Regions from separate parts of the Streptomyces sp. NPDC058751 genome, predicted to be linked through region 1. Evidence: riboswitches for the same ligand, from Rfam matches in the RefSeq annotation. Region 1 holds a riboswitch; each other region holds the start of a gene.
The links. Region 1 has a riboswitch for cyclic di-AMP ahead of ACFW6B_RS07435 (transglycosylase SLT domain-containing protein). Riboswitches for the same ligand answer to the same signal wherever they lie in the genome.
Positions count from the first base shown of each region.

Region 1 (2,189 bases):
GCGCACCCCGCAGGCCCCGGGCGCGCGGAGGGGACCCGGAAGACGTACACGATCGACGCGCGGGACTTCGTCACGAGCGGCGCACTCGCCCGCGGGAGCGGCGGCGGGGCTACCCGCGGGGTCGCCGGCGAGGGCTGCGACGAAGCCGTTCTCCGCCAAGCCCGAAAGAAGAGCCTTCCTCCCAAAGGTCACTGACCGAACGTCACACCGAAACCCGTTACCGCGAGGCGCACTTCGCCGCACGGCCGCCGCCCGGGTCCGGCCCGCTTCCGGCTGGCGGGCTCCGCCCCCACAGGCCCGTGCCCCCATGTGTCCCGCACCACAATTCCCGCTCCACCGGGGGCTGCTCGGCATCTTTCGAGGAGCCCGACACGTCCGCCGACACGGCCGCAATGCCCGAATTACCCCTCATGCGACCTTGATGCTCTTTGGTCTCGTGAATTGGGTCACCGGGCGACCGGGGCGCCACCGCGCGGCTCCCTCGACCCACCCCTTCCACGGAAGGCGAGTTGAGGATTCAATTCCGACACAATCGGACTTTTTGCCCGTGCATCAACTAGGCCAAAGCGATCTTCGCGGTCAAATCTCGTCTTGTTTCGGACATGTGCTCTCACATACGTTCTGGTCGACCCCGGGCGGACCGCCGAATCCTGCCGCCGCCCGGCAACCCATCGACCCACGCACGGCAGGAGCGGGGGAACCACAGGTAAGCCGCCGATCCGGACACACCGGACCGGCTCGGGGTGAAGCCGTGCCCACAAGCGCGGCCGGGCATCTCCCGCCCGAACCCGACAGCTCACCTCGCAGGCGCCGGAGAGGAAATTCGCCATGCCCGTACGAGGCAAGCACCGCCGCACGAAGACCAACGTCATCACCCGGGGCATGATCGTCGCCGGAACGGGCGGTATCGCCCTCGCCCTCCCGCTCGTGAGCGCGACCGGCGCCAACGCCGCCACCCCGGCGCAGGCCCCCCAGGCGGCGAAGGCCGCCCCCACCGCGGTGGTCCCCAACGTGCAGCTCGTCACCTACAAGGTGGTCAAGGGCGACACCCTCTCCAAGGTCGCGCAGAAGTACCCCAAGAGCGGCGGCTGGAAGAAGCTGTACGCGGCGAACCGCGCCGTCATCGGCGACAACCCCTCCGTGCTCCGTCCGGGCCTGAAGCTGACCGTGGGCACGAAGACGCTGAAGTCGACGACCGTCAGCACCACGGCGAAAGCGACCCCCGCCGTCGCCAAGTCCAAGGCGACCACCGCCACCCAGGCCTCCGCCAAGTCGTACGCCGACAACCTCGACGGCTGGATCAAGGAATCCCTGGACGTCATGGCCAAGGCCGGCATCCCGGGCAGCTACAACGGCATCCACCGCAACGTGATGCGCGAGTCCTCCGGCAACCCCAACGCCATCAACAACTGGGACTCCAACGCCGCCGCGGGCATCCCCTCCAAGGGCCTGCTCCAGGTGATCGACCCCACCTTCCGGGCCTACCACGTCCCCGGCACGTCGACGAACATCTACGACCCGGTCGCGAACATCACCGCGGCCTGCAACTACGCGGCCGACAAGTACGGCTCCATCGACAACGTCAACGGCGCCTACTGACCGCACCGCCGCACCCCGTCTTCACCGCACCCGCCGACGACGCCTTCCAGGCCCGTCGGCGGGTGTGTCGGTGGTGCATACGGGTGTGGCGGTGATGCGGTACGGACGCGGCGGCGGGTACGGCAGCGTCGCTAGAAGCCGAAGAGGCGCTCCAGGACGACCGCGATCCCGTCGTCCTCATTCGACAGGGTGACCTCGTCGGCCACCGCCTTCAGTTCCGGATGGGCGTTGGCCATCGCCACACCCCGGGCCGCCCAGTCGAACATCGGGATGTCGTTGGGCATGTCCCCGAAAGCGATCGTCGCGCACGGGGTGAGCCCGAGATGCGCCGCGGCGAGAGCGAGCCCCGTCGCCTTGGTCACCCCGCATGGCTGGAGTTCGACTGTGCCGGGCCCGGACATGGTGACCGTCGCCAGCGAACCGACCACCCCCCGCGCCGCCGACGCCAACTCGTCGTCCGACAACGACGGGTGACGGAGCAACACCTTGCTGATCGGCTCCGCCCAGAGGTCGTCCCGGCGCGGCACCCGCACCGCCGGCAGAGTCGGATGCGGCATGACGTACCCCGGCTCGATGAGCGTCAGCCCGTC
Region 1 is NZ_JBHYPZ010000005.1:160,275-162,463, forward strand. It holds cyclic di-AMP (ydaO/yuaA leader) riboswitch at 664-825, shown strand; gene ACFW6B_RS07435 (transglycosylase SLT domain-containing protein) at 829-1,599, shown strand; gene ACFW6B_RS07440 (HAD family hydrolase) at 1,731-2,189, opposite strand, start outside.

Region 2 (2,189 bases), on a different contig from region 1:
GGAACGTACCGGTCTGACCGACCGACGGGAACGTACCGGTCTGAGCGGCGGACGGGAGCCCCACACCCTGCGGGACCGAGGGGAACGTACCGGTCTGACCGACCGACGGGAACGTACCGGTCTGCGGGGCCGACGGGAGGCGGGGCTGCTCCGTCGGCCGGTACTCGATCGCCGGCGCCTGCGCGACGGGCATGTTCTGCCGTGACACGTGCCGCGACATCAACTCCTGGGCGGCGGCGAGCTTGCGCCGGGCATTCTGCTTCTTGACCTGCGGGGAGGGCTTCTGCGGCGCGGCGGCCTGAGCGGGCACCGCGGGAAGCGCCGCACGGAACCCCGTTCCGGGTCCCGGTACCGCGGGGGACCCGGCCGCCGGACCCGCGGTCAGTTCCAGCGCGGGGCGCCCGGCCGGTTCCGAAGCCGGACCGGCGGTCAGCTCCAGCATCGGAGCGGCCGTCAACTCGGCGGCGGGCCGCATGATCTGTTCCAGCTCGTACACCGTCGGAAGGTCGGACGAGGACCCCTTGGACCCCTTCCCGCCTCCCTTGGGACGGGCACCGCCACCGCCACCGCCACGCCCCGGCTGCCTGTCGGCCGGGAGCGTGGCCGGCGCCACGGGTCCGACCCGGGAGCGCGCCCCGTCGAACCACTGCTGCATCAGGTTGTCCCGGTCCGCGTCGGAGACCCCGCTCCCTTGACCGGCGCCCCCTCGGCCCGGCCTGCGGGCGGAGTTCGACGAGGCGCGGGTCCCGTTGAACTTGCCGGTGGCGAACTCCGCCTGGTCGTAGAGGGACGAGAGCCGTCGGGCGACTTCTTCGCTGCTGGGCGGGGTGCTTTCCGGCGCCATGGAGTGGTGCTCCTTCCGTCGTCCGCCTACCGGGTTAGCTGTCGGGTTCGGGCGGACGATTCCGGAAGGTATGCCCTACGACCCCTGCCCCGAAAGGCAGTTGGCCGATTCACCCCAAGTTCGGTGGGTCCCCGGCTCCCGCTGCCACGAGGACAGGCAGGACTCGGCGGAGGCCGCGCCGCCCGGCGAGCTCCGCCGGAGGGAATCGGGCGGCCAGGTGGCCAACTTAGCCATGTTGTGCACCCGATGTGAAGATCCACGCCCCAGATGTCCGATACGTTTTCGTGACCTTCATCGCATCGCACCGCAGTGCGACGGAGAGGACACGGGCCGTGCTCGAAACGGCCGCTGAGCACGGCCGTTGAGGCGACCGGACCCGCTTCCCGACCCGGCCCCGGCCCCGATTCCCGCCCGTCCGGCCCGCCCCGTTGCGTACCGGTTCCTTCCCGGACGGACGGGCACACCCCGCCCCGGCCCGCCGGTCGCGCACCCGGCCGCCTCGGACGTGTCGAAAGTGTGCAGAGAACCGACTTTCCCCGGCACCTCGTTCGACATCGACGGCGCCTGCCGGTCACACCTTGACCGGTTCTGGCCGAACCGGCCGGATCACCGCTGTCGCCGCGTGCCGCCCGTACCGTCGTGGCACGTCAGACCACGAGAGCGAGCCGAGGACCCCACGTGCACGATGCGCCGATCTATGCCCAACTGATCTCCGAACGCGGCGACATACCGAGGCTCGTACGAAGCGAGGCCCGGCGGCTGCAACGCGACTTCGAGTGGATCCTGAGCTGGGATCCGTCGACCGGCGCCCCGCTCCCCTCGTCCGCCGCACGGCCGGCGTCCGGCGCCCGCCGCCCCCTGTCCGCGGCCCCCGACCCGGACGACCGGCTCGACGCACCCACCCCCCTGCCGTCCGGCCGCCAGGACCTGTCCGTCCCTTCCCGCCTGCCGGACGGGTCCTAGGGCCTGTCGTCAAATTCCCGTCTGTCCCGCGACGCCATGCACGCTCCCCCGAGCTCTTCGAGCAGGGGGGACCCCCACTCGCCGCACCAGGCGCTAGAGAACGTCCGGTTCGCCGCCCGGCCGGCCGGCGGGGAGCGGGTCGAGCCCGTCGCCGATCCGGGTCACCAGATCCGCGACCGTGGCGCCGGTGACCCGGTGCCAGGTCCGCGCGCGGCGGAGCATCGCGTGGTCACCGCCCTCGACCCGCACGGCGCTCGCGGAGGCACCCGCCTCCAGGGCCCGGCGGACGAGGGCGAACGACTCCGCGGGGTCGGTGATCCGGTCCCGGTCGCCGTGCAGCACGATCACGCGTTTGTCCCGGAGGTGGGCCACCGGCTCGCCC
Region 2 is NZ_JBHYPZ010000027.1:23,075-25,263, reverse strand. It holds gene ACFW6B_RS24300 (C40 family peptidase) at 1-844, opposite strand, end outside; cyclic di-AMP (ydaO/yuaA leader) riboswitch at 852-1,023, opposite strand; gene ACFW6B_RS24295 (hypothetical protein) at 1,523-1,807, shown strand; gene ACFW6B_RS24290 (alpha/beta fold hydrolase) at 1,901-2,189, opposite strand, start outside.
Region 2: another riboswitch for cyclic di-AMP. It lies ahead of ACFW6B_RS24300 (C40 family peptidase); the one in region 1 lies ahead of ACFW6B_RS07435 (transglycosylase SLT domain-containing protein).

Region 3 (2,189 bases), on a different contig from region 1:
CGAGGTCGGACGGACCGAGCTTGCGAAGAGAAGTCATGTCCGGCGTCAACGCCCTTGCCGGACAGGCATATTCCGTCGGCTCCGGGGCCCGCGCGCGCCGTCGTCCGCGCCCGGACGACCAACAGCCCTGACGCCGGGGGGGGTTGACGTCAGGGCTGCCGGAGATCGGAGGTCAGGGGTTGATGCCCTTGCTCTGGAGCCACGCCGTCGGGTCGATGCCGGTGGCGGCGCCGCCCGGGTGCACCTCGAAGTGCAGGTGCGCCCCGGTGACGTTGCCGGTCGCGCCCACCCGCCCGATGACATCGCCCGTGGCGACCTTCTGGCCCACGGTGACGCTGATGGACGACTGGTGGGCGTACCAGAGCTCCGTACCGTCGTCGAGGGTGAGGACCGTGCGGTAGCCGTACGCTCCCGCCCAGCCCGCCTCGGTGACGGTGCCGCTGTGGACCGCCTTGAGGAGCGTGCCGGTGGGCGCCGCGAAGTCGAGCCCGGTGTGGTAGCCGGAGGACCACAGGGCGCCGGCCTCGCCGAAGGTCGAGGTCAGGGTGTACGAGGACGTCGGCAGCGCGTAGCTCTTGGCGAGCTCGGCGAGGCGCTCGGCCTCGGCCTTCTCCTTGGCCGCCTCCTCCGCCTTCTCCTTGACCGCGGCGGCCTTGGCCTCCGCCTCGTCCTGCTGCTTGGCTGCGAGCTGGACGGCCTTCTGCGCGGCGGCGGTCTGGGCGGCCTTCTGGGTGGCGGTGTCGGCCCGGTTCTGCTGGGACTGGGCCTGCTGCATGATGCGGTCGCGCAGCGCCTCACCGGCGTCGGTGGCGCCATGGGCCTCGTCGACGCTGGTCAGACCGGCGGTGGTGAGCGGAGTCGTGGAGCCCTGGGGAGTGCTGGATCCGCCGTCCGTCACCAGGGCCTTGGCGGACTCGGTGACCGACGACAGGTCGGGCATCGAGATGGAGACGGGCGCCTGGTCCGGAGAGGCGCTGGCGATGCCACCGCCTCCGACTGCGGCTATGACGCCGACGCCGAGAACCGTGGAGCTGCGGGCGAGTCCTCCGCCGCCGCTGCGCTGCTTGCCCGTGCGGTGCCGGCCGCGGACGGGAGCGACGGAATCCGCGGTGGGATTCCACTCCTCCCAGGGACCCTCGTCCTTGCCGTAGCCGAAGGTGTGCGTTTCGTTCGGCGCGAACGGGGTTGGCTGAGCGGGCCGGTTGGACGCCACGTGGGCGCACTCCTTTCCTTCCTTGCCGCCTACCGGGTTAGCTGACGGGTTCGGAGCAGGAAGGTCTCCTACGGGCGTACTGCCACCGTGTCTCCACGGCGGATTACGCTCGATTCACCCCACGAGATGGGTCCCCGGTTCCCTTGCGGGATTCGGCGCGTGCGCACGGAGCCGTCTCTTGTGACGGTTGTGACGACCGCGCTGCGTTATCGAACGTTAATAGACCCAGGCACCGAATTCCAAGCTGTTCCGGCTGATCATTAACGGCTCTTGGCCTGGACTTTGGGGTCATGGGTGACGAAAAACGGGCGAGTTGACCGGATGTCGCTTGCATCGATTTTCCTGACGGCCGGTCAGTTGTCATGCAAAGGCAAACGGTCGGTCACCGTTGGTGACCGGGCCAGGGGTGCGGCCGTGAAGAGGGGGCCGCGTTGAACTGCGACGGGGTGAAAACACCAAGGGCCGGAACTCGTGAATCCGAGTTCCGGCCCTTGGCCTTCAGTAGCGGGGACAGGATTTGAACCTGCGACCTCTGGGTTATGAGCCCAGCGAGCTACCGAGCTGCTCCACCCCGCGTCGTTGAGACCAGTGTACGCCATCCGCGGGACCCGAAGCACATCCGTTTAAACACGCCCCTCCGGCGACGCGGACGCCCGGTCCGCGAGGTGCCCGTTGGGGGCCTCCGCGCGGGCCGCGTACTCGGGGAGGACGACGACCTCGGCGCCCGCGGCCGCGAGGAGCCCGCTCCCGTCGGCGTCCGTGACGAAGGTGTCGGGCTCGCGCCAGGCGGTGACGATCCGCCGCACACCGGCGTCGAGGATGAGGCGGGCGCACGGGACGGGCCGTGAGGCGCGGTGGGCGCACGGCTCCAGGCTGCTGTAGACGGTGGCGGCGGCCAGCCGGGGATCGGCCGGGTCGATCTTGGCGAGGGCGGCCTCCTCGGCGTGCACGACGGGGTCGCCGCCCTCGCGGGAGT
Region 3 is NZ_JBHYPZ010000047.1:23,161-25,349, forward strand. It holds gene ACFW6B_RS33455 (aldo/keto reductase) at 1-37, opposite strand, end outside; gene ACFW6B_RS33460 (M23 family metallopeptidase) at 173-1,213, opposite strand; cyclic di-AMP (ydaO/yuaA leader) riboswitch at 1,225-1,381, opposite strand; tRNA gene ACFW6B_RS33465 (tRNA-Met) at 1,716-1,789, opposite strand; gene ACFW6B_RS33470 (dihydrofolate reductase family protein) at 1,837-2,189, opposite strand, start outside.
Region 3: another riboswitch for cyclic di-AMP. It lies ahead of ACFW6B_RS33460 (M23 family metallopeptidase); the one in region 1 lies ahead of ACFW6B_RS07435 (transglycosylase SLT domain-containing protein).

Region 4 (2,189 bases), on a different contig from region 1:
GCCTCGGCGAGCGACGTGACGGCGCAGCTCATGTACCTGGAGCACCGGGCGCCCGAGCGGGACGTCTCGCTGTACATCAACTCCCCGGGCGGCTCCTTCAGCGCGATGACCGCGATCTACGACACGATGCGGTTCGTGGCCTGCGACGTCGAGACGATCTGCCTCGGCCGGGCGGAGTCGGCCGCGGCGGTGCTGCTGGCCGCCGGGACTCCGGGCAAGCGGCTCGCGCTGCCGGGGGCCCGCGTCCTCCTCCGGCAGCCCTCGCTCCCGGAGCCGGTCGAGGGACGGGCCGACGATCTGGCCGTCCGGGCGGAGGAATTGGTCCGCACCCGCGAGATCCTGGAGGAGATGCTCGTGCGGCACACGGGACGCAGTCCGGAGCGGGTCGCGGCGGACATCGAGCGCGACAGGGTCCTCGACGCCCCGGAGGCGCTGGCCCACGGGCTGATCGACCGGATCGTCCCGGGCCGCAGGCCCTCCTCCCGGACGCCCGGCGCGAGGTGAGCGGCCGATGATCCCGGACCTTCCCCCGCTGCCCGCCCTGACCCGCGCCGAGGCCGAGCTGATCGACCGCTATCTCGACGTGGTCGACCTGCTCGGCCGGATCAACCCGTCCCGCCCCGGAGACACCTACGGCGGTCTGAGGGCCGCTCAGGCACTGGTCGGCAAGGCGGTGGCCCTGCGGGACGCCCTCACCCTGATGCACCAGCGGGGCGAGAGCGAGGTGCACGCCCCGACGCTGGCCCAGGCCCTGCGGGTGCTCGACGGAGAGCGGCGGGCGGCCCGGGTCACCGTGCCGCCCGGGCCGGGAAGTTGACGAACCCCCACCGAAGGTCCCGTACCCGCCGGATCCCCATGACGGCCGACGACGACTCAAACGGACCGGATGGAGTACCCCCCGATGGCGTATTCCTCGATCCTTTCCGCGACCCCTCCGAGTTGCGCAACACGCGGGGCCCAGAAGCCGGATGAGGCCCTTCGCCGCAGGTGCGGGCCTCGTCGGTGTCCCCAACACGTGCTCGAACGGAGGGATGTTCACTAGAACGGGTGAGTGGTGAGTAAGCCCACAAAACGCCGGTTCCGCTCGGATTTTCCGACTCTGATGAGTCAAGATCCCTTCCGACGACAAGCCCCCGCCACAGCGGCGGGGCGGTCCGGGCGGACGCCGAGTCCTGCCGCCGCCCGGATGCCCGGTCGACAGAAGTGCATCGGCAGGAGTGGAGGACCCAGCTAGACGGGCCGCCGGAGCAGTTTCCGGGCGGTCCTTGGGGTGAAGCCGCAACCGCGGCCGGGCAACTTCGCCAGCCCGAATCCGACAGGTCATCCTTCACAGGCGGCTGACGAAGGGTTGCGCATGACTGCGCTCAATCGTGTCCCGTCGCTGTGGACCCGGGCCGGTACGGCCTCGGCGCTCACCCTTGCCGCGGTGGGCGGCAGCCTCGTGGTTCCCGGCGCCGCGTCGGAGGCCGAGGCGGCCACCGTCGCGACGAGGGCACTCCAGGTCGCGGCGTCGAAGCACGGCTCCCCGTACAAGTGGGGCGCCACGGGGCCGCACCGGTTCGACTGCTCCGGGCTCACGCTCTACTCGTACAAGAAGGCGGGCAAGAAGCTGCCTCGTACGGCCGCGGCCCAGTACAACAAGACGCACCACGTCTCGGCCTCGCGCCGCAAGGCCGGTGACCTCGTGTTCTTCCACTCGGGGCGGAACGTGTACCACGTCGGCATCTATGCCGGTAAGGGCAAGATCTGGCACTCCCCGAAGACCGGGGAAGTGGTCAAGCTCCAGAAGATCTGGACGAGAAGCGTCTGGTACGGCAGGGTGGGCTGACCCTTTCGCCCGGGGCGGCGGACCCCGCCGCCCCGGAGCGGGCCCCCAGGGCCCTGGGGCCCTTGACGGGCCCCTGACGGGCTTCCGACGCCCTATCGGCTTCCGAGGGATTCCAGGACCAGGACGAGGCCCAGGACGGTGAGGGCGCCGCCGGTGAGCCCCGCCACGGCCCGTGCGGCCCGCGGCCCGCGCAGCCACCGTCCGAGCCGGTCCACCAGGAGCGCGACCGCCGGGAACCACACCAGGGCCAGGGCGACCACGATCAGCGCGAGCAGCAGGGTCCGCGGCATCGCGGGGCTGCCCGCGGGCACGAACTGCGGGAGCAGGCTGAGGAAGGTGACGGGCGCCTTCGGGTTGAGCG
Region 4 is NZ_JBHYPZ010000008.1:102,805-104,993, forward strand. It holds gene ACFW6B_RS10375 (ATP-dependent Clp protease proteolytic subunit) at 1-504, shown strand, start outside; gene ACFW6B_RS10380 (hypothetical protein) at 512-817, shown strand; cyclic di-AMP (ydaO/yuaA leader) riboswitch at 1,170-1,351, shown strand; gene ACFW6B_RS10385 (C40 family peptidase) at 1,355-1,828, shown strand; gene ACFW6B_RS10390 (LysE family translocator) at 1,921-2,189, opposite strand, start outside.
Region 4: another riboswitch for cyclic di-AMP. It lies ahead of ACFW6B_RS10385 (C40 family peptidase); the one in region 1 lies ahead of ACFW6B_RS07435 (transglycosylase SLT domain-containing protein).